Regions from separate parts of the Streptomyces sp. RPA4-2 genome, predicted to be linked through region 2. Evidence: riboswitches for the same ligand, from Rfam matches in the RefSeq annotation. Region 2 holds a riboswitch; each other region holds the start of a gene.
The links. A riboswitch is a leader RNA that binds a small molecule or an ion and turns the genes downstream of it on or off. The one in region 2 is predicted to bind thiamine pyrophosphate.
Positions count from the first base shown of each region.

Region 1: another riboswitch for thiamine pyrophosphate. It lies ahead of HEP85_RS33425 (cytosine permease); the one in region 2 lies ahead of thiO (glycine oxidase ThiO).
Region 3: another riboswitch for thiamine pyrophosphate. It lies ahead of HEP85_RS28460 (thiamine ABC transporter substrate binding subunit); the one in region 2 lies ahead of thiO (glycine oxidase ThiO).
Region 4: another riboswitch for thiamine pyrophosphate. It lies ahead of thiC (phosphomethylpyrimidine synthase ThiC); the one in region 2 lies ahead of thiO (glycine oxidase ThiO).

Region 1 is NZ_CP050975.2:7,640,274-7,646,110, forward strand. Features, by position in the region: gene HEP85_RS33410 (alanine racemase) at 1-592, shown strand, start outside; partial or broken gene HEP85_RS33415 (6-chlorohydroxyquinol-1,2-dioxygenase) at 793-927, shown strand; gene HEP85_RS33420 (maleylacetate reductase) at 933-2,012, shown strand; TPP riboswitch at 2,117-2,211, shown strand; gene HEP85_RS33425 (cytosine permease) at 2,201-3,595, shown strand; gene thiD (bifunctional hydroxymethylpyrimidine kinase/phosphomethylpyrimidine kinase) at 3,687-4,499, shown strand; gene HEP85_RS33435 (ArgE/DapE family deacylase) at 4,552-5,826, opposite strand.
Region 2 is NZ_CP050975.2:2,704,447-2,710,283, reverse strand. Features, by position in the region: gene HEP85_RS11625 (thiazole synthase) at 1-138, opposite strand, end outside; gene thiS (sulfur carrier protein ThiS) at 142-342, opposite strand; gene thiO (glycine oxidase ThiO) at 339-1,517, opposite strand; TPP riboswitch at 1,515-1,626, opposite strand; gene HEP85_RS11610 (NAD(P)/FAD-dependent oxidoreductase) at 1,923-3,155, shown strand; gene HEP85_RS11605 (Rv2175c family DNA-binding protein) at 3,473-3,838, shown strand; gene thiE (thiamine phosphate synthase) at 3,934-4,578, shown strand; gene metF (methylenetetrahydrofolate reductase [NAD(P)H]) at 4,735-5,658, shown strand; gene HEP85_RS11590 (hypothetical protein) at 5,715-5,837, shown strand, end outside.
Region 3 is NZ_CP050975.2:6,472,946-6,478,782, forward strand. Features, by position in the region: gene HEP85_RS28450 (helix-turn-helix domain-containing protein) at 1-852, shown strand, start outside; gene rlmN (23S rRNA (adenine(2503)-C(2))-methyltransferase RlmN) at 1,015-2,121, shown strand; TPP riboswitch at 2,161-2,279, shown strand; gene HEP85_RS28460 (thiamine ABC transporter substrate binding subunit) at 2,357-3,451, shown strand; gene HEP85_RS28465 (iron ABC transporter permease) at 3,427-5,106, shown strand; gene HEP85_RS28470 (ABC transporter ATP-binding protein) at 5,106-5,837, shown strand, end outside.
Region 4 is NZ_CP050975.2:4,689,958-4,695,794, reverse strand. Features, by position in the region: gene HEP85_RS20450 (IclR family transcriptional regulator) at 1-408, shown strand, start outside; gene HEP85_RS20445 (SsgA family sporulation/cell division regulator) at 509-946, shown strand; gene HEP85_RS20440 (YibE/F family protein) at 1,030-2,616, opposite strand; TPP riboswitch at 2,688-2,844, shown strand; gene thiC (phosphomethylpyrimidine synthase ThiC) at 2,837-4,666, shown strand; gene HEP85_RS20430 (VWA domain-containing protein) at 4,822-5,837, shown strand, end outside.

The sequences.
Region 1 (5,837 bases), 4.9 Mb from region 2:
CGTCGCCTGGACCCTGGAACTGGCCGCCCGGAACGGTCTTCGGCTCACCGAGGTGGACATCGGGGGCGGTATGGCGGTGGACTACGACCGCCCCGAGCGCCGCTTCGACTGGCACGCGTACGGCGAGGGCCTCGCCCGGCTCGTCACGGCCCACCCGGGACTGACGCTGCGGATCGAGCCCGGCCGCGCGCTGACCGCGTACTGCGGCTGGTACGCGAGCGAGGTGCTGGACGTCGAGCACGGCTCCAGCGAGGACTTCGCCGTCATCCGTGGCGGCGCCGTCCACCTGCGCACCCCCGTGACCGGGCGGCACGACCAGCCCTGGTCCGTTCTCGAAGTGGAGCCGTGGCCGTATTCCTGGCCGCGTCCCGTGGTGCGGAGGGAGCGTGCCACCCTCACCGGCCAGCTGAGCACGCCGAAGGACGTCCTGGTCCGTGACGTCCGGGCCCAGGGCCTGCGGGCCGGTGACCGCGTGGTGTTCTCCCTCGCGGGCGCCTACACCTCGTCCGCCCCGCACCGGGCCCACACGCGCTATCCGGAACCCGGCTTCCACTTCCTGGACGCGGACGCCGACGGCGACCGGTCCCGATGACCGATGACCGTGCGACGGAACACCAGGAGTTGCCGTCGGGGGCATCGCGGCGCATCCTCGGACACGCCTGGCAGGATCGTGCGCCGGACCAGGAGAGTGGCATGACCGTCGAACCGACCGACTTCACGACAGACCTCCCGACCGCCTTCATGAACGACTCCACGGCCGACTCCACGGCCGCCTTCACGGCCGGCGTCATCGACGCCGTGTCCGCCGTGGAGCAGGGCCTGGTCCAGGAGGTCGCCGAGACCGACGACCCCTCCCTGGCAGGGGAGTTCGGCTTCCCGGCCCCCCTCCGGCACGCCCGCTTCGACCTCGTACGGGAGCAGGCATGAGCGCCATGGACACCCCGCTCGACTTCTCGTACGAGACCCGGCCGGGCCGGGTCGTCTTCCGGCCCGGCGCCGCCGTGTCCGCGACCCCCGGCGAGGTCGCCCGGCTCGGTCTGCACCGGGTGCTGGTGGTCTGCGGCAGCCGGGGCGAGGTCACCGCCCGTGCGGTCGCCGACGCGCTGGGCGGCCAGTGCGCGGGGCTGCACGCCGAGGCCCGGATGCACGTACCCGCCGAGGTCGCCGCCCGAGCCGTCGAGGTGGCCCGCGAGATACGGGCCGACGGCTGCGTGGCGGTCGGCGGAGGCTCGGCGATCGGCCTCGGCAAGGCGATCGCGCTGCGTACCGGGCTGCCGCTGATCGCCGTGCCGTCCACCTACTCCGGCTCCGAGATGACCCCGGTGTGGGGTCTGACCGAGGACGGCGCCAAACGCACCGGACGCGACCTCGCCGTTCAGCCCCGAAGCGTCGTCTACGATCCCGAACTCACCCTCGGGCTCCCCGTTCCCCTCTCGGTGACCAGCGGCGTCAACGCCCTCGCGCACGCAGTCGAAGCCCTCTACGCGCCCGACGCCTCGCCCCTCGTCTCGCTCATGGCCGAGGAGGGGGTCCGGGCGATGACGGGCGCCCTGCCGGCCGTGGCCGCCGCCCCCGGCGACCTCGACGCGCGCAGCCGCGCCCTGTACGGCGCGTGGCTGTGCGGTGCCTGCCTCGGCGCCACCACCATGGGCCTGCACCACAAGCTGTGCCATGTCCTCGGCGGCACCTTCGGCCTCCCGCACGCCGAGACGCACACGGTGGTCCTGCCCTACGTCCTCGCCTACAACGCGTCCGCCGCGCCCCGGGCGATCGCCACGCTGTCCCGGGCGCTCGGCACGGACGACGTCCCGCGCGCCCTGCGGGAGCTCGCCAGGGGCCTGGGCGCGCCGAGCACCCTCGCCGAACTCGGCCTGGAGGAGGCCGACTTGGCGGTGGCCGCGGCGCAGGCCGCCGGCCAGGCGTACCCGAACCCCCGCGAGGTCACCGCGCACGGCGTGCTGGGCCTGCTGACAGCGGCGTACGAGGGCTGGGAGCCGCGCGTCGGCTCCTGAGAGCCGGCCCGCAACGACGCCGATCCACGGGCTTCGCGCTCCCTCGCGTGGGTCCCTGCGCCCCCTGCCTGGGACGTACGCGCGGGCCGGGCTATCCTGACGCCGAACCGGACACGGGGTGCCCCGCACGTGGGCTGAGATCACACCCGTCGAACCTGAACCAGTTAGGACTGGCGGAGGGATGTCTCATGTCGTTGCCGTATGCCCGTGGTGAAGTGGCCGTCGGAGGCCCGCAGGGCGTCTTCGACGGGCGGATGCCCGAGGCCCCCGGGGATCTGCGCGTCGAGGCGCGCGGCATCGCCCCGGTGCCGGAGGACCACCGCTACGGCGGCCCCGGCCGCCTCTTCACCGTGTGGTTCGCCCCCAACCTGACGATGACCGGCGTCTTCACCGGTACCGTCGGCGTCGCGCTCGGCCTGGACTTCGCCACCGCGCTGACCGCCGTCGTGCTGGGCACCCTGCTGGGCGCGGTGCCGACGGCGTACCTCGGCACCTGGGGCAGCCAGACCGGCGCCGGACAGCTGCCGCTCGCCCGGCTCGCGTTCGGACGGGCCGTGCTGGTGCCGGGTGCGCTGCAGTGGCTGTCGTCGATCGCCTGGGACGCGCTGATCGGCCTGTTCGGCGGGGACGCGCTGGCGCAGTTGTGCGGCTGGCCGTTCTGGCTGGGTGTGCTGGTCATGATGGGCGCGCAGGGAGCGCTCGGCGTCCTCGGGTACGAGGTGATCCACCGGCTCCAGACCGTGATGACGTTCGCCCTCGCCGCCGCCTTCGCCGCGCTGACGGTGAAGCTCCTGAACGGCGACCACCCCGCCGCCACCGCCTCCGCGCACGGCGCCGACCGGGCCGGGGCCTTCGTCCTGACCTGCACCATCGCCCTCAGCCTGGCGCTGTCCTGGGCCCCCTACGCCAGCGACTTCAGCCGCTATCTGCCGCGTACGGCGTCCCGACCGCGGATGTTCTGGTGCACGCTCGCCGGTGTCAGCGTGTCCTTCGTGGCCGTCCAGGCGCTCGGCCTGTGGGGCGCCTCCGTCTTCACCGACCAGACCGCCCGCGGCGTCGACACCCTGCTCGGCGGCGGTGTCCTCGGCGCCTTCGGGCTGCTCGCCGTGGCCCTGGCCGCCCTGAGCAGCAACGCCATGAACGACTACAGCGGCTCACTCGCCCTGCAGACCATGGGCGTACGCCTGCCGCGTCCGGCCGCCGCCGCGCTGGCGGCCGTACTCGGCTTTCCGCTCGTGCTGTGGATGCACGCCGCCGACACCACGACCCGGTTCCAGAACGTGCTGCTGCTCGTCGGCTACTGGATCCCCGGGTTCGTCGCGATCGTCGCCGTCGACTGGCTCGTCCGGGCCAGGGCGCGCGCCGGCGCGCCGGTGGATCTGTCCGCCGAGAGCGCCCGCCCGCAGCCGTGGTGGCCCGCGCTGGTGGCGTTCGTCGGCGCCTTCGCCGCGGCGGTGCCGTTCATGAGCACCAGCCTGTACGTCGGTCCGGTCGCCCGGGCCCTGCACGGTGCGGATCTCGCCTACGGGGTGGCGTTCCTCGCGGCCCTCGTGGTGTACGCGCCGCTGCGGCTGCGCCGCTGACCACGGCCGCCGCCCGTCACGGGCCCGGTCGCCCCGCACCCCCGCCCGCCACTTCTCACCCGTCTCGCCTCTCGTACGGAGCGAACCCGCCATGTCCTCGAACACCCCCGCCGCCCCGCCCCGCGTCCTGACCGTCGCCGGATCGGACTCGGGCGGCGGCGCCGGCATCCAGGCCGACCTCAAGACCATGCTGGCGCTCGGGGCGCACGGGATGAGCGTGTTGACCGCGGTCACCGCGCAGAACTCCCTCGGTGTGCAGGGAGCCTGGGAACTTCCGGCCGAGGCGGTGCGCGCGCAGTACCGCAGCGTGGTGGACGACATCGGGGTGCAGGCGGTGAAGACCGGCATGCTCGGCTCCGCGCTGCTCGTCGAGACCGTCGCCGAGCTGCTGTCGGACGTCGCCGCGCCCGTGGTGGTGGATCCGGTGAGCGTCTCCAAGCACGGTGACCGGCTGCTGGCCGACGACGCGCTGGACGCCGTACGGACCGCGCTGCTGCCGGTCGCGACGGTGGCGACGCCGAATCTCGACGAGACCGCCGAGCTCACGGGGATCGAAGTGACGGGGGAGCGGGACATGTGCCGGGCCGCGGAACGGCTGCTGTCCTACGGTCCCCGCTGGGTCCTGGTGAAGGGCGGCCATCTGCCCGGCGAGGCCGTCGACCTGCTGACCGACGGCACCGAACAGCTCTGGTTGCGGGCCCCGCGCCACGACAACCGGCACACCCACGGCACCGGCTGCACCCTGGCCTCGGCGATCGCGGTGGAACTGGCGCGCGGGCGGGCGGTGCCGGAGGCGGTGCGGCGGGCCAAGGAGTACGTCACGGGCGCGATCGCGGCGGGCTTCCCGCTCGGTTCCGGACTCGGACCGGTCGACCACGGCTGGCGGATGCGCGCGGGGCGCTGAACGTCCTGGGGTCCGTGGGCCTACCGGGTCCGTCGTCCTCCCGGCGCCGGTCCTACCGGGTTCCCACGGTGCGCAGTGTCGCCAGGACCAGCGCCTGGGCGACGGCGACCGTCTCCGCGAGGGACACGTGCTCGTCGGGGCCGTGGGCCAGGCGTACGTCCCCGGGGCCGTACTGGAGTGTGGCTATGCCCGCCCCGGCGTAGAGCCGCAGGTCGCTCCCGTAGGGGGCGCCGCGCTCCCGGGCCGAGGGCGCGCCCGTGACGTCGGCGTGCGCGGTGCCGACCGTCTCGCGCAGGGGATGGCCGGCCGGGAGCCGTCCGCTGGCGAACTGGCCGCCGGGCCAGGAGACGACCGCGGGATGCCCGCGCAGCCACGGATCGGCCGCGCACGCCTCCGCCACACAGCGTTCGAACGCGGCGCGTGCCGCGGCCGGGTCCTCGCCGAGTTGCAGCCCGAGCCGGCCGTCGGCGACGAGCAGCCCCGGCACGCTGCTGGCCCAGTCCCCGGCCTGGAGCATTCCGACGGAGACGCTGTACGGGAAGGGGTACTCGGCCATCAGCGGATCGGGCGTCTCGCTGCGGGTTGCCTCCAGCCGGGCCAGGGCGGCGGCGATGGGGGCGTAGGCGTCGATGGCGCTCACCCCGGCGTCACGGGTGCTCGCGTGGGTGGACCGGCCCGGCACGGTGATCCGGAAGGTCAGGGCGCCGGCGTTCGCGGTGACCAGCGTGCCGCCGGTCGGTTCGCTGATGACGCAGGCGTCGCCGGTGTGGCCACGGCGCAGGGTCCCGAAGGCCCCGATCCCGCCGTCCTCCTCGCCGACCACGAAGTGGCCCGCCACGCTGCCGCGCAGCCGTACCCCGGAGGCTCGGATGGCGGCGAGCGCGGCGACGTTGGCGACGACCCCGGCCTTCATGTCACAGGCGCCCCGGCCGTGCACGACGTCTCCGCGGAGGCTCGGTACGAAGGGGGCGCCCGCCCACTGCGCGAGGTCACCGGGCGGCACGACGTCGACATGACCCTGGAGGATCATGGTCGGACCGTCCTCGGCGCCGGGCAGCGTCGCGACGAGCCCCCATGCCTCGTCGCGTGGCACCTCCATGCCGGGGAAACCGGGCTCGGCGCGCAGAGCGGGCAGATCCATCGACCACAGGTCGATGTCCAGGCCGGACCGGCCGAGGTCCCGCGCCAGGCGGTGCTGCAGCTCGGACTCGGCCGCGCTTCCCGTCACGCTGGGCACGGCCAGGGTGTCGAGCAGCATCGTGGCGACGGCCGTTTCGTCGACCGCCTCCACGGCGGCGGACTCCTCGGCACTGAGCACTGCGCGCATGCCACACGCTC
Region 2 (5,837 bases):
CATCGCGACCGTCGTCAGCTCCGTCCCGGACGCCACGAGCGACCGTTCCAGCACGGTGAGGCTGGGCGCACCTCCCGTACCCATGATCAGCCGGGACGAGTAGGACGTACCTCCGAGGACGAACGGATCGTCGGCCATGGGTCAGCCTCCTTGGACAGCGGTGAGGACTTCGACACGGTCTCCCTCGCGCAGGGACGTGGCGGACCACTGGGTGCGCGGGACGACGGTCTCGTTGAGCGCGGCGGCGACGCCGGAGGGCGCCGCCGTGAGGGTGGCGACGAGCGTGTCGAGGGCGGTGCCCGCGGCGACGAGCCGGCGCTCGCCGTTGACGAGGATGTTCATACGGGTTGCTCCGTGCGTGTCGGGCTGAACCGGTGGGGAGTGAAGGGACGCGCTTCCTCGGGGAGCTCCCCCGAGGCGAGGACGTGCGCCATGACGTCCCCGGTGACGGGAGTGAGCAGGACGCCGTTGCGGTGGTGGCCGGTGGCCAGCAGCAGTCCGTCGAGCCCGGTCGGGCCGAGCAGCGGAGCGTTGTCGGGCGAGCCGGGGCGCAGTCCGGCCCGGGTCTCGGTGAGCGGCAGTTCGGTGATCCCGGGCACCAGCTCATGGGCGTCGCGCAGCAGCTCGTACACGCCGCCCGCGGTCACCGTGGTGTCCCAGCCCAGCTCCTCGCTGGTCGCGCCGACGACGAGTTCGCCGCTCTCGCGCGGCACCAGATAGACGTGGCTGCCACGGACCACGGCCCGCACGGTGCGGCTCAGGAAGGGCGCGTACCGCTTCGGCACGGTCAGCCGCAGCACCTGCCCCTTCACCGGGCGCACGGGCGGCCTCACGAAGTCGGGCACGCCCTCGAGCCTCCCGCTGAGGCTGCCCGCGGCCAGTACCACCTGCGCCGCCGCCAGCCCGTCGCCGCCCGCGGTGACGACCCCGGTGGCCCGCTCCCGGACCACCGTCAGCCGCTCCGCCCAGGTCCGGTGGAACACCACTCCGGCTCGCTCGCACGCCGTGACCAGGCCCTTCGCGAGGCGGCGCGGGTCGATCTGATGGTCGCCGTCGACGCGCAGACCACCACGGACACCGGGCGCGAGCATCGGCTCCAGCCGGCGGCACTCACGGCCGCTGAGCCACTCCGATTCGAGCCCCGAGCGGATCTGCAGGGCATGCAGTTCCCGCAGATGGGCGCGGTCGTCGGAGTCCAGGGCGACGGCCAGCGTGCCGCACCGGCGGTAGCCGAGATCCTGGCCCGTCGCCTCGGTGAGCTCGGCGACGAAGTCCGGATAGCGGCGGGCGGAGGCGAGGTTCAGGCCCAGCAGGGTCTGCTCGCCGTAATGCAGTTCGGTGACGGCGGCGAGCATCCCGGCGGCGACCTGCGCGGCCCCGCCGCCGGGTTCCGGGTCCACGACCGTCGTGGTGAACCCGCGCTGAGCGGCCCGCCAGGCCGTGACCAGGCCGATGATCCCGCCCCCCACCACCAGGACGTCGGACGTGACGGACCTCTCCGCCGGTGTACGCGACATGGGCGTCCAGCCCCTCCCTTCGCCGGCATGACCCGGATCAGGTTCGTACGGTCGGAGGCCGCCAGCCTCCCTCTCAGCCCGGTGCGTCCGGGCTCCCGCGAGTGCTCTACGTCGACCACCCTAGCTCGCCGCCGTATGCCTCAGTAAGGGAGCCTCCGTCCATCGCCCAGGCGCCCGACGGCCTTGTCCGGCTGCGGCTGGAGGAGAGCGGGGAGGGGAGCCGTGGGCGGGCGGGCGGGACGAACGTGGTGGTACCGATCGGGCAGATCCGGCAGATCGAACACCCTGAACACCCCGCACAGGCCGCACGCGCCGGACGGACCCGCCGACACCGGGTCGCATTGTGGAACAGGTCACCGAGCACGTCCGCTGACTGACGGATTGTCAGGTGTCTATGGTGATCAGGTGAGCGAGCAGACGCAGGCGCAGAAGCAGGGGCCTACGGCACGCCGGGTCGTCATCGCGGGCGCGGGCATGGCCGGCGTGCAGACCGCGGTCGCCCTGCGCGAACAGGGATTCACCGGCGGCGTGACACTGATCGGCGCCGAGCCGCACCAGCCGTACGACCGGCCGCCGTTGTCCAAGGCGGTGCTGCTCGGAAAGGCCGAGCACTCCGCCTTCGACATCGACTTCGAGGCACTGGGCATCGAACTGAGGCTCGGCTGCGAAGCGCTGGGCCTGCGCCCCGGGGACCACGAGCTGGACACCGCCACGGGACCGGTGCCCTACGACCTCCTGGTCCTGGCGACCGGCGCGGAACCGATCCAGCTCCCCGGCGCGGAGGGCATGCCCGGCGTCCATCTCCTGCGCACCCTGGACGACGCCGAACGGCTGCGCCCCGTGCTCGCCCGGCAGCACGACATCGTGGTGGTCGGGGCGGGCTGGATCGGCGCCGAGTTCGCCACGGCGGCGCGCAAGGCCGGGTGCGCGGTGACGGTCGTCGAGGCCGCCGACCGGCCGCTGGCCGGGGCGCTTCCCGCCGAGGTGGCCGCGCCGATGGCCGCCTGGTACGCGGACAGCGGGGCCTCGCTGCGCACCCACGCGCGCGTGGAGCGCGTCGAGCCCGGTGCCGTGGTGCTCGACGACGGGTCCCGGGTGCCCGCGGGCGCCGTGGTAGTCGGCATCGGCGCCCGGCCCGCCACCGCCTGGCTGGCCGGCTCCGGCATCGAGCTCGGAGCCCACCGCGAGGTCGTGGCCGACAGCCACCTGCGCACCTCCGTGCCGGACGTCTACGCGGTCGGCGACTGCGCCTCCTTCCCCTCGGGCCGGTACGAGGAGCGCCTTCTCGTCCACCACTGGGACAACGCCCTGCAGGGACCGCGCACGGTGGCGGCGAACATCATCGGCGAGGCCCCGGTGGCGTACGACCCGGTTCCGTACTTCTGGTCCGAGCAGTTCGGCCGTTTCGTCCAGTACGTCGGCCACCACGCGCCCGCCGACACGACCGTCTGGCGCGGCGACTCCTCGGGCGCCGCCTGGACGGTCTGCTGGCTGCGCGACTCCCGACTGGTCGCGCTCCTGGCGGTGGGCCGCCCCCGCGATCTGGCCCAGGGCCGCCGCCTGATCGAGGCGGGCATGCCGCTGGCCCCGGAGATCCTGTCGGATCCGTCACGTCCGCTGAAGGACGCCATGGGCTAGGCGGGCACCGAGGCCTCCGTTCGGGCGGCCTGGGGGCGGACCCGGTCCGGTGGGCTCCCTCACCGGGTGGCGGCCGGGCGGCCGGGGCGAGGAATTGCGCCGGGCCGCTCGCCCGATGGCCGCCGGGCGGCCAGGCGGCCAGGCAACCGGGCGGCGGACGGTCGGGCGAGCAAACCCGCCGGGCCCGCTCGCCGCGTGGCCCGCGCACGCTCCACCGCGCCGGAATTCGGCGGAATTCCGCAAGATTCACGCGCTTCTGACGCGGGACGGGTGGCGCTCGGGTACCGAGTGTCAGTCCGGGATGGCAGGCTTGTCCCGTGACCGAGATTGACGCAAAGATCGATGCTCTCGTCCCCGCCTGGCTCACCCTCCCCGACATCGCCGAACAGTTCGGCGTCGAGGTGACCCGCGTCCGGCAGTTGGTCAAGGAAGGCCAGCTGATCGCCGTACGCCGTGGTGAGAACCGCGCGCTGCACGTCCCCGCCGCTTTCATCGACGAGGACAAGGTCGTCAAGGGCCTCACCGGCACCCTGACGCTCCTGCGGGACGACGGCTTCACCGACGAAGAGATGCTCGAGTGGCTCTTCACCCCCGACTCGACCCTGCCCGGCACCCCCGCGCAGGCGCTGAGCGAGAATCGCGGCACGGAGGTGAAGCGTCGCGCCCAGGCGCTCGCCGTCTGATCCGACAACACGTCCGGCGTACGGACCACGGCCGGCCCCGGGCCACCCCGGCCGCCGTGGTCCGTACGCACCGCAGCACCACGGGGGACCCACGCATGCCCGAGAACGCCGCCCGCCTCGCCGACGCCCGCGTCTACCTCTGCACGGACGCGCGCACGCGCCAGGGCGACCTCGCCGAGTTCCTGGACGCCGTCCTGGCGAGTGGCGTCGACATCGTGCAGCTGCGCGACAAGGGCATGGAGGCGGCCGAGGAACTGGAGCACCTCCAGGTCTTCGCGGACGCCTGCGCCCGCCACGGCAAGCTCCTCGCGGTCAACGACCGGGCGGACGTCGCCCACGCGGTCGGCGCCGACGTACTCCATCTGGGCCAGGGCGACCTCCCGGTCCCCGCGGCCCGCGCCATCCTCGGCGACGAAGTCCTGATCGGCCGTTCCACGCACGCGGCGGCGGAGGCCTCGGCCGCCGCCGTCCAGGAGGGCGTGGACTACTTCTGCACCGGCCCCTGCTGGCCCACTCCCACCAAGCCCGGCCGCCACGCACCGGGCCTCGACCTGGTCCGCCACACCGCCGCGCTCGGCACCGACCGCCCCTGGTTCGCCATCGGCGGCATCGACCTGGGCAACCTCGACGAAGTGCTGGAGGCGGGCGCCCGCCGTGTCGTCGTCGTCCGCGCGATCACCGAGGCGGACGACCCCGCGGCGGCGGCCGCCGAGTTCGCGAAGCGGCTGCGGCAGGCCTGACCGCGCGGAGCCGGCCCCGCCCGTGGCGCGCCGGACCGTCCCGCCGCCCGTCGGGTCGTCCCGCGCTCTGTCCGAGGGGTGGACAAGAACCCGACGAATCGGACAATTCTTTCCGGTTCGGTTGGGGGACCGGCGCCCCCTGGCTAACCTGCGAGTATGGCCCTCGGATCTGCCTCCACCAGGACTGACCGCGCACGCATCGTGAGCGACATGCTCGCGTCCGGCAAGAAGACGTACTCGTTCGAGTTCTCCGCGCCGAAGACCCCCAAGGGCGAGCGGAACCTGTGGAACGCGCTGCGCAGGGTCGAGGCCGTCGCCCCCGACTTCGTCTCCGTGACCTACGGAGCGGGCGGCTCCACCCGCGCCGGCACGGTCAGGGAGACCGAGCAGATCGTCGCCGACACCACGCTCACGCCGGTGGCCCACCTCACCGCCGTCAACCACTCCGTGGCCGAGCTGCGCAACATCATCGGCCAGTACGCGGATGCGGGGATCCGGAACATGCTCGCGGTCCGCGGTGACCCGCCCGGAGATCCCATGGGCGACTGGGTCCCGCATCCCCAGGGCCTGACCTACGCGGCCGAACTCGTCCGACTCATCAAGGAGTCCGGCGACTTCTGCGTGGGCGTCGCCGCCTTCCCCGAGATGCATCCGCGCTCCGCCGACTGGGACGCGGACGTCTCACACTTCGTCGACAAGTGCCGGGCCGGCGCGGACTACGCGATCACGCAGATGTTCTTCCAGCCCGAGTCGTACCTGCGGCTGCGCGACCGGGTCGCGGCGGCGGGCTGCGCGACACCGGTGATCCCCGAGGTCATGCCGGTGACGAGTGTGAAGATGCTGGAACGGCTCCCGCAGCTCAGTAACGCTTCGTTCCCGGACGTCCTGAAAGAGCGGATCCTCACAGCCAAAGAGGATCCGGCGGCTGTACGCTCCATTGGCATCGAGTTCGCGACGGAGTTCTGCGCGAAGCTGCTGGACGAGGGCGTCCCCGGACTGCACTTCATTACGCTGAACAACTCCACGGCGACGCTGGAAATCTACGAGAATCTGGGCCTGCACCACCCGCAGCAGGCCTAGACCGGTCGCACCCGCGTACGACACACTGCGTAGCGGCCACTGGGAGAGGGGCGTACATGGGCTTGACGGTCCTCTATATCGCTTTCGGCATCGTCGCACTGTGGCTCCTCGGCGAGGTTCTGCTGCAGTACAAGGCGCGGCTGCGCTACCGGCTGCTCGCCTTCGTCGGCTTCGCCGGT
Region 3 (5,837 bases), 3.8 Mb from region 2:
GGACTGGTGATCGGGTCGGCGGACGAGCGGTTCACCGCCGCGCCGCCGGCTATGGCGTTCGGTGCTCTCATCGCCCAGCGCCGAGAGGGGCTGCGGATGGCCGAGCAGGCACTGGTGACCCTCGCCGAGGAACACCGGGCGGCGATGACCGGGAACAGCATCAACGATCTGATCGAAGTCGTCACGGGCCGCGACGCCATCCGCCATCGCTTCCTCCAGGTGCAGCAGGCGGCCCGCACGCAGGTCCGCAGCTTCATCACCGCGCCGTTCCTCGCCGTCCCGCCCGACGAGAACACGGCCGAACCCATGGCCATCGGCCGCGGCGTGCACTTCCGCGCGGTACTGGACCGGGCCGTGCTGGCAGAGCCGGGCATCATCACCGACGCGATCGATTCACTGCGCAACGGCGTGCAACTGCGGGTCACCGACCAACTGCCGATGAAACTCGTGCTGGCCGACGCCGACCTCGGCCTGGTGCCGCTCGCGGTCACACCGGCCGGAGAGCCCGGCGCCGTACTGCTGCACCGCAGCGGCCTGTTGGACGCGTTGGACGCGTTGTTCGAGACGGTTTGGCGCACCGCCCACCCGCTCGAGCTGTCGGCTACCGGCACAGAAGCCGAAACCACCGTGGCGCTCGGCGCGGAAGATCCGACCGACCTCGACCGGAGGATCCTCGCGCTCCTGCTGGCCGGCCTGACCGATCAGACGACCGCTGCACAGCTGGGCCTGTCACAGCGCACGCTGCACCGACGCCTGCGCCACCTCATGGACATGGCCGGGGTCCGTACCCGGATGCAGCTCGGCGGTCACGCCGTCCGACACGGCTGGGCAGCGCCACCTGTGCCGAACTAGCAGGCGTCAGGAGGGTCCGACCGAGGACCGCGCCGGGCCGTCTCTGGGCGGTACCCGGGCCGTGCGAGGGCGACCGAAGCCGACAGGCGGTGCCCAGGGGTGACCGTCCCCACCCCGCTGCGGCCTGGGACGGTCGAGTTGATCTGCGACACTGGAAGGGTTATGCCGAAGCCCGGAGAACTCACATTCGTCGCCCCCCGCGGAGCCAAGAAGCCGCCGCGGCACCTTGCCGATCTCACGCCCGCCGAGCGTAAAGAGGCGGTTGCCGCGATCGGGGAGAAGCCGTTTCGCGCCAAGCAGCTCTCGCAGCACTACTTCGCGCGGTACGCGCACGACCCCGCGGAGTGGACGGACATCCCGGCCGCCGCGCGAGGCAAGCTCCAGGAAGCGCTGCTTCCCGAGCTGATGACCGTCGTGCGGCATCTGTCGACCGACCAGGACACCACGCGCAAGACCCTGTGGCGGCTCTTCGACGGCACGCTCGTCGAGTCCGTGCTGATGCGCTACCCGGACCGGGTGACCATGTGCATCAGCTCCCAGGCGGGGTGCGGGATGAACTGCCCGTTCTGCGCCACCGGCCAGGCCGGCCTCGACCGGAACCTGTCGACCGGCGAGATCGTGCACCAGATCGTGGACGGCATGCGGGCGCTGCGGGACGGGGAGATCCCCGGAGGCCCCGCGAGGCTGAGCAACATCGTCTTCATGGGTATGGGCGAGCCGCTGGCCAACTACAAGCGGGTCGTGGGCGCCATCCGCGCGCTCACCGACCCCGAGCCGGACGGCGTCGGACTCTCCCAGCGCGGCATCACCGTGTCGACGGTCGGACTGGTCCCGGCCATCCACCGGCTCTCCGACGAGGGCTTCAAGTGCCGCCTCGCCATCTCCCTGCACGCACCGGACGACGAGCTGCGCGACACCCTCGTCCCCGTGAACACGCGGTGGAAGGTGCGGGAGGTGCTCGACGCGGGCTGGGAGTACGCGGCCAAGTCGGGGCGCCGGCTCTCCATCGAGTACGCCCTCATCCGGGACATCAACGACCAGGCGTGGCGCGGTGACCGGCTCGGGCGGCTGCTCAGGGGCAAGCCCGTGCACGTCAACCTCATCCCGCTGAACCCGACCCCGGGCTCGAAGTGGACCGCCTCGCGGCCCGAGGACGAGAAGGCGTTCGTCGAGGCCATCGCGGCCCACGGCGTGCCGGTCACCGTCCGGGACACCCGGGGCCAGGAGATCGACGGGGCGTGCGGCCAGCTCGCGGCGACCGAGCGGTAGTCTGACCCGGCACGTACATTTTCATATTCCGACATCTTCATATTCCGACAGGGGAGCGCCACAGCGCTGAGAGTGCGGCAGCCGGGGCACCGGTGGGCCGCAGACCCTCTGAACCTCGCCCAGGTCATTCTGGGTAGGAAGTTCGGGCATCACTCAAGCTGTTGCGCCCTGCCCGGGAACCGCCGAGTTCCCGGGCAGGGCCGCGTCTCTTCCTGGTCACCCCAGGAGGAATTCAGTGAGCACCAAAGCGAGCACCAAGAGGCGGACGGCCGCGGCCGTGGTCGTCGCGCTGGGCCTCGTCACGCTGTCCGCGTGCGGCTCGTCCGGCTCCGGCGACAAGGCCGCCGGCTCCCGGACCGTGACCCTCGTCAGCCACGACTCCTTCGCCTACTCCAAGAGCGTGCTGCACGCCTTCGAGCAGGAGTCGGGCTACAAGGTCAGGATCCTCAAGGACGGAGACGCCGGCCAGGCCGTCAACAAGGCCATCCTGACCAAGGACAACCCGCAGGGCGACGTCTTCTTCGGCGTCGACAACACCCTGCTCTCCCGCGCGCTCGACAACGGGCTGTTCCAGCCGTACGAGCCCAAGGGCTCCGACCAGATCGTCCAGCGCTACCGGGTCGACGAGGACAAGCACCGGGTCACGCCCATCGACTCCGGCGACATCTGCGTCAACTACGACAAGGCCTACTTCAGCAAGCACCGGCTGGCGCCGCCCACCTCCTTCGACGACCTGGTCAAGCCCGCGTACAAGAACCTGCTCGTCACCGAGAACGCGTCCACGTCCTCGCCCGGCCTCGGTTTCCTGCTCGGGACCGCCGCGAAGTACGGGGACGCCGGGTGGCAGGGCTACTGGAAGAAGCTCAAGGCCAACGGCGTGAAGGTGGTCGACGGCTGGGAGCAGGCCTACAACGACGAGTTCTCGGGGTCCGCGGGCGGCAAGAAGGCCAAGGCCGACCGGCCGCTGGTCGTCTCGTACGCCTCCTCCCCGCCCGCCGAGGTGATCTACGCCGACCCGAAACCGAAGACCGCGCCGACCGGGGTCGCCGGCGGCACCTGCTTCCGCCAGGTCGAGTACGCGGGGCTGCTGAGCAACGCGAAGAACACGAAGGGCGGCAAGGCGCTCCTCGACTTCCTGATCAGCTTCAGGTTCCAGCAGGACATGCCCCTGAACATGTTCGTGTACCCGGTCCGCGAGACCGCCAAGGTGCCCGAGGTGTTCGTGAAGTTCGGCCCGCAGGCCGAGCACCCGGAGACCCTGGCCCCGGCCGAGATCGCCAAGAACCGTGACCAGTGGGTCAAGTCGTGGACCTCGCTCGTACTGAAGTAGGCGAGGCGGCGCCCAGGAGGCGCGGGAGCGCGACGCGGCTGTGGCTCATGGCCCTGCCGGTCGTGTTCTTCGGCGTCTTCTTCGCCTACCCCGTCGCGGCGATCGTGGCCCGCGGTCTCAAGGCCGACGGGGTCTGGCGGCTCGGACGCATCGGTGAGGTGCTCGGCCGGTCCGACATCCGGCACGTGCTGTGGTTCACCACCTGGCAGGCGCTCGCCTCGACAGCGCTCACACTGCTGATCGCGCTCCCCGGCGCGTATGTCTTCGCGCGCTTCGACTTCCGGGGCAAGCAGGTGCTGCGCGCGGTGGTGACCGTCCCGTTCGTGCTGCCCACCGTCGTCGTCGGTACGGCGTTCCTGGCGCTGATCGGCCGCGGCGGACTGCTGGACGGCCTGTGGGGCGTCCGGCTCGACACCACCGTCTGGGCGATCCTGCTCGCGCACGTCTTCTTCAACTACGCGGTGGTCGTCCGTACGGTCGGCGGGCTCTGGTCGCAGCTCGACCCGCGCCAGGAGGAGGCCGCGCGCATGCTCGGCGCCTCCCGGTTCGCGGCCTGGCGCACGGTGACGCTCCCGGCCCTGAGCCCGGCCGTCGCCGCCGCGGCGCTCATGGTCTTCCTCTTCACCTTCACCTCGTTCGGGGTGGTCCAGATCCTCGGCGGGCCGACCTTCTCCACCCTTGAGGTGGAGATCTACCGGCAGACCTCGGAGATCTTCGACCTCGCGACGGCGGCGGTGCTGACGATCATCCAGTTCGTGGCCGTCGGCGCGATCCTCGCCGTCCACGCGGGGACCGTACGCCGCCGGGAGACCGCCCTGCGTCTGGTGGCCCCGGAGACGACCGCCCGCCGGCCGCGCGGGGCCGGGCAGTGGGCGCTGCTCACGGGAGTGGTCGCGAGCATCGCGGTCCTGCTCGTGCTGCCCCTCGGAGTCCTGGTCCAGCGGTCCCTGGACACCCCCGGGGGCTTCGGATTCGGCTACTACAGGGCGCTGGCCTCCGACGACGGCGGCATCTTCCTGGTGGCCCCGATCGAGGCGATCGGCAACTCGCTGGAGTACGCCCTCGCCGCCACCGCGATCGCCGTGGTCATCGGAGGTCTGGCGGCCGCCGCGCTCACCGGCCGCGCCGGTCGTCTCGTGCGGGGGTTCGACGCACTGCTGATGCTGCCGCTCGGTGTGTCCGCCGTGACCGTCGGTTTCGGGTTCCTGATCGCGCTGGACGAGCCGCCGCTCGACCTCAGGAGCAGCTGGATCCTGGTGCCGCTCGCGCAGGCGCTGGTGGGTGTCCCCTTCGTCGTACGGACGATGCTGCCCGTGCTGCGGGCCGTGGACGGACGGCTGCGGGAGGCGGCGTCGGTGCTCGGGGCCTCACCGTGGCGGGTGTGGCGGGAGGTCGACCTGCCGATGGTGCGGAGGGCGCTGCTGATCGCGGCGGGGTTCGCCTTCGCCGTGTCGCTCGGCGAGTTCGGGGCGACGGTCTTCATCGCGCGCCCCGACAACCCGACGCTGCCGGTCGCGGTCGCACGGCTGCTCGGGCGCGCCGGTGACCTCAACTACGGGCAGGCGATGGCACTTTCGACGACCTTGATGGTGGTGTGCGCGGTGGCGCTGCTGCTGTTGGAGCGTATGCGGACCGACCGGACAGGGGAGTTCTGATGGCGAGGCTCGTCACGAAGGCGACGTCTGGGACGACGGGTGCGGGTGCGGGTGCGGGTCCGGGGGCGGCGGCGCCGGAGGTCCTGCTCGGCGTCGAGGCGGCGACCGTACGCTTCGGTGACCGGCCGGTGCTGGACGCCGTCGATCTGGAGGTCGCCGAGCACGAGATCGTGTGCGTGCTCGGACCGAGCGGCAGCGGCAAGTCCACGTTGCTGCGGGCGGTGGCCGGACTGCAGCCGCTCGACGCGGGACGTGTGCTCCTGACCGGCCACGACCAGGCGGGGGTGCCCGCGCACCGCCGGGGCGTCGGGCTGATGTTCCAGGACCACCAGCTCTTCCCGCAGCGCGACGTGGGCGGCAACGTCGCCTTCGGGCTCCGGATGCACGGGGCGTCGAAGGAACAACAGACGCTGCGGGTCGGTGAGTTGCTGGACCTCGTCGGGCTGCCCGGCGCCGCCCCCCGGGCCGTCGCGGCCCTGTCCGGAGGCGAGCAGCAGCGGGTCGCGCTGGCCCGTGCCCTCGCCCCGCGCCCCCGGCTGCTGATGCTCGACGAACCACTCGGCCAGCTCGACCGCTCGCTGCGCGAACGACTGGTCGTCGAACTCCGGCAGCTCTTCGGACAGTTGGGCACGACCGTGCTCGCGGTCACGCACGACCAGGGCGAGGCCTTCGCGCTGGCCGACCGGGTCGTGGTGATGCGTGAGGGGCGGATCGCCCAGTCAGGTACGCCA
Region 4 (5,837 bases), 2.0 Mb from region 2:
GCGGACACCCCCGGGAATCCGGCGGTGGAGGAGTGGGCCGACTTCAGGGAGACCGGGCACGCCCACGCGATCGGCAAGTGTCTGCTGTCGCAGCTCGACGAGAGGGCTCGCCGGGATCACCTCGACCGCTATCCCGTGCAGTCGCTCACCCCGTACACGGTGCGCGACAACGCCGGCCTGCTGCGGCGTCTGGATCGGACGGGACGGATGGATCCCGTCACCGAGCGGCAGGAGTACGCGCTGGGCACGGTGTGTGCCGCACTGCCCATCACCGCGGGGGCAACCGCCGCGACCATGGCCATTTCCCTCCCTGTCCACCAGGCCGATCGACTGCTACCGGCGGCACGACAATTGCAAGGTGAGATCGGCAGACTACTGGGGACACTCGCGATCTCTATCAGCATCTGAAAACTCACTCCTTGTGATCTCTTGTGTACGTTGAGCAAGATTCCAGCAGTGTCAGGGGGACGATTCCTGGCCAGTCGACGGCAAAACGACGGGGTAGGCGATGCGCGAGTCGGTACAGGCAGAGGTCATGATGAGCTTCCTCGTGTCGGAGGAGCTGTCCTTCCGCATCCCGGTGGAACTGCGCTACGAGACCTGTGATCCGTACGCCGTGCGGCTGACCTTCCATTTGCCCGGAGACGCGCCCGTGACCTGGGCGTTCGGGCGGGAGCTGCTGATCGACGGCGTGGGCCGGCCGTGCGGCGACGGCGATGTGCACATCGCGCCCGCCGATCCGGACGCGTTCGGCGAGGTACTGATCCGGCTTCAGGTGGGCGGCGACCACGCTCTGTTCCGGTCCGGCGCGGCGCCGCTGGTGGCCTTCCTCGATCGCACCGACAAGCTCGTACCGCTGGGGCAGGAGCGCTCCCTCGCGGATTTCGACACCCATCTCGACGAGGCGCTGGACCGCATCCTGGCGGAGGAGCAGAGCGCGGGCTGAACGTTCCCGCGCCTTCGCGGAGGAACGCTTCCGCACTCTGTGGAGGAACGCTTCTGCACACCCGGGGCGGGCGCGCGGTGGCTTCAGTGCTTGCGGCGACGGCCCTTGCCGCCCCGGACCGGTCCCCGGGCCCCCACGGGCTCCCGTACGGGCGCCACGGGCCCTGTGGCCGTCGTGGAGAGGCCCGGAGTCCCGGTGCGGTCCGCGGAGACCACCAGGGCCGCCAGCGCGGTGGTGACCGGGACCGAGGCGACCAGGCCGATCGAGCCGACCAGGGTGCGCACGATCTCCTCGGCGACCAGTTCACTGTTGGCGACCGCGCCGACGCTGCTCTGCGCGATCGAGAAGAGCAACAGCAGCGGCAGCGCGGCTCCCGCGTACGCCAGGACGAGCGTGTTGACGACCGACGCGATGTGGTCGCGGCCGATCCGGATGCCCGCTCGGTACAGGCCGCGCCGGCCCATGGTGGGATTGGCCTCGTGCAGCTCCCAGACCGCCGAGGTCTGCGTCACCGTCACATCGTCGAGCACACCGAGCGAACCGATGATCACGCCCGCGAGCAGCAGACCACTCATGTCGATGGAGGGATACAGGCCGTGGATCAGACCGGTGTTGTCGTCGGTGTTGCCGGTCAGGGCGGCCCAGCCGATGAACACCGAGCCGAGCACACCGATCAGGATCAGCGAGAGCAGTGTGCCGAGCACGGCCACCGAGGTACGGGCCGACAGGCCGTGGCACATGTAGAGCGCGATCAGCATGATGGCGCTCGCCCCGACCACCGCCACGACCAACGGATTCGCCCCCTCCAGGATGGCGGGCAGGATGAAGAACGTCAGGATGAGGAAACTGACGGCCAACGCGATCAGCGCCATGAGCCCACGCATCCGGCCGACCACCACGACGGCCAGTGCGAAGATCCCGGCGAGGAGCGCCATCGGGAACTTCCGGTTCACGTCGGTGACCGAGTACTGCAGATCCTTGGGCGCCGAGGGCTCGTACGCGACCACGACCTTCTCGCCCTGGTGCAACTGCCGTGACTGGTCGGGCTGGACGATCTCCGTGAACGTGCGCCCCTTGTCCTTACCGGTGTCCACCCGGATCGTCGCCTTCTTGCACTCGCCCGTCGCCTGCCGCTGGGCGGAGGAACCCTCGGCGGTGGAGGTGTCGCCGGTCGGGGTGTCCCCCGAGGCGTTCACCGCCTTGCAGTCCACCTGGACGACCTGGGTGACCGTGGCCTGCTGGCTCTGCCGGTCGAAGCCGACACCCGTGCGTTCGTGTGACGGGGCGCCGCCGGGCCAGAGCACCACGAGACCCACAACGACCGCCGCGGCGAAGGGAATCAGCACGGCCGCGATGACCTTGCGCAGATGCTTGGAGACGGGCGCGGCGGGGCCATGACTGTGGCTGTGCGAGTGCCCCGGCGCGGGAAGGGTGTCCGGTCCGTGCCCGCGCCCCTCCCCCGGTCCGTGCCCGCCGCCCGATCCGTGCCCGCCGCCCAGTCCGTGCCCGGCACCGGGTCCGTGCCCGTTGCCACCATCCGGCCCGTGGGCGTGCCCGCGGCCGTTTCCGGAGCCCTGTCCGTGCCCGTGCCCCTGCCCATGGCCGTCGCCGGGACCGGAGCCGCGCCGCGGCTCGGACGGCGGGAACGGGGGCTGCTGCATCGTGGTCACCGACCGATCATCGCAAGAACGGCGAGGGCCCTCTGTTCACCGCGCCAGACATGACGCTAGCGTGGAAGCACCTTTGCACACGCGGGAGCTCGGAGCACCGGGCTGAGAGGGCGCTGACCTCTGTCTCAGCGATGTTTCACATGAAACATCGGCGGACGGAAGCCGCTGCGTCGACCGCTGAACCTGTTACCGGGTAATGCCGGCGTAGGGAGTAGGTCTCATGACCAACAAGGACGTACGCACGCCTGCCTCCAGCCAGACGGACGAGCCGTCGGCCGCGTCCCTGGGCGAAGAGCTCAGGGGGACCGGGCAGTCCATCGGGTGGCACAAGGCATACGTCGGGGGTTCGCGCCCCGACCTGCGGGTGCCGGTCCGTCAGGTGCACCTCACCAACGGGCAGTCCGTCACGCTGTACGACACCTCCGGCCCGTACACCGATCCGACCGTCGACACGGACGTACGCAGGGGACTCGCTCCGTTGCGTGAGCACTGGATCGTCGCGAGGGGCGACACCGAGGAGTACGCGGGCCGTCCGGTCCGCCCCGAGGACGACGGGATCAAGCACACCTCGCCGCGCGGGGGCCTCCGCAACCTCGACGCGGTCTTCCCGGGCCGGCCGCGTCAGCCGCGTCGGGGCCGCCCCGGAGAGGCGGTCACCCAGCTCGGGTACGCCCGCCGCGGCGAGATCACCCCCGAGATGGAGTTCGTCGCGGTCCGCGAGAACGTCGACCCCGAGGTCGTCCGCGAGGAGATCGCCGCCGGCCGCGCGGTGCTGCCCGCGAACGTCAACCACCCGGAGATCGAGCCGATGATCATCGGCAAGCGGTTCCTGGTGAAGGTCAACGCCAACATCGGCAACTCCGCGGTGACCTCCTCGATCGAGGAGGAGGTCGAGAAGATGACCTGGGCGACCCGCTGGGGCGCCGACACGGTCATGGACCTGTCCACCGGCCGCAACATCCACACCACGCGGGAATGGGTCCTGCGCAACTCCCCCGTTCCCATCGGCACGGTGCCCCTCTACCAGGCACTGGAGAAGGTCGACGGCCGCGCCGAGGAGCTGACCTGGGAGATCTACAAGGACACGGTCATCGAACAGGCCGAGCAGGGTGTGGACTACATGACGGTCCACGCGGGCGTGCGGCTGCCGTACGTACCGCTCACCGCGAACCGCAAGACCGGCATCGTCTCGCGCGGCGGTTCGATCATGGCGGCCTGGTGCCTGGCACACCACAGGGAGTCGTTCCTCTACGAGAACTTCGAGGAACTCTGCGAGATCCTCGCCGCCTACGACGTCACGTACTCGCTCGGCGACGGGCTACGGCCCGGTTCGATCGCGGACGCCAACGATGCCGCGCAGTTCGCCGAGTTGAGGACGCTCGGGGAACTCAACACGATCGCGAAGCGTTTCCAGGTACAGACGATGATCGAAGGCCCGGGACATGTCCCGATGCACAAGATCAAGGAGAACATCGACCTTCAGCAGGAGATCTGCGATGAAGCTCCGTTCTATACGCTCGGCCCGCTGACCACGGACGTCGCGCCGGCGTACGACCACATCACCTCCGGCATCGGTGCCGCGATGATCGCCTGGTGGGGCACGGCCATGCTCTGCTACGTCACGCCCAAGGAGCACCTGGGCCTGCCCAACCGTGACGACGTCAAGACCGGCGTCATTACCTACAAGATCGCCGCCCACGCGGCCGACCTCGCCAAGGGACACCCAGGCGCGCAGGAATGGGACGACGCGCTGTCCGACGCCCGCTTCGAATTCCGCTGGGAGGACCAGTTCAACCTGGCCCTCGACCCCGACACGGCACGTGAGTTCCACGACGAGACACTGCCGGCCGAGCCCGCCAAGACAGCGCATTTCTGCTCCATGTGCGGCCCGAAGTTCTGCAGCATGAAGATCAGCCAGAGCATCGCGGAGCAGTTCGGTGGTTCCGCGGCCGAGGGGGCTTCGCCCGAGGAGATCGCCGAGGGGATGCTCCAGAAGTCGAAGGAGTTCGCGGCGAGCGGGAACCGGGTGTACCTGCCGTTGGCGGACTGACGCACCGACGCTCCGGAGAAGTGGTGCTCAGGGTCCGGCGCACCCTGAGCACCGCTTCCCGAAAGGCCGCGGAGGAATCGGCACCACCCGTCGGGCCGGCATGTCACGGGAGTTCCCCCCTGCGGACGGCCGGGTTCCGTCGGCAGACTGAGCCCATGACATCGACATCCATGAGCAAGGGCGCCAACCTTCCGGTGGCCGTCGGGGCCGTACGGGCCGTGCTCGGCTGGACGGGGGGTCCCGGCGCGCCGGACGCGGACGCCTCGGCCCTGCTGCTCGGTGCGGACGGTCGGGTCCGGGACGACGGGGACTTCGTCTTCTACAACCAGCCACGGCACGCCTCCGGTGCCGTACGCCACCTGGGGAAGCGGCGGGACGCCGGTGCCACGACCGACACGGTCGAGGTGGACCTGCGCTCGCTGGAACCGGAGATCGAGCGGGTCGTGCTGGGCGCCTCGGCCGACGGCGGCACCTTCGGTCAGCTGTCCGGGCTGACACTGCGGCTGCTCGACGCCGGGACGCGGCGGGAGTTCGCGCGCTTCGAGATGGAGGCCACGACGGAGACGGCGTTCATCGGCGGCGAGTTGTACCGGCGCGGCGGAGAGTGGAAGTTCCGGGCGATCGGACAGGGGTACGCGTCCGGACTCGCGGGTCTGGCCACCGACTTCGGCATCAGCGTGGACGAGGAGCCCGGCCTCCCCGCCTCGGCGCCGGGGACGCCGCCCGTGGGTGTGCCCGCCGCCGCGCCTGCCCCGCCGACCCCTCAGGCTCCTCCGGCACCCCGGACTCCCCCAGTACCCCCAGTACCCCCAGTACCTCCGGCACCTCCGGCACCACAGGTACCCCCGGCCTCCGCGTCGCGTTCGAGCAAGGGGGAGGAGCGGCTGCCCGTGGACATGCGCAAGCGGCTCTCCCTGCGCAAGGAGCAGGTGGCGGTCAGCCTGCGCAAGCACGGAGCGGAGGGTGTCACGGCGCGTGTGGTGCTGATCCTGGACGCGTCCGGGTCCATGTCCTTCCTCTACGCGAAGGGCGTCGTGGCCGATGTGGTGGAGCGGATGGCCGCCGTGGCCGCGCAGTTGGACGACGACGGCGCGATGCAGGCGTGGACGTTCGCCTCCCACGCGGCCCGGCTGCCGGATCTGACCCTCGGCGAGTTGCCCGAGTGGCTCAA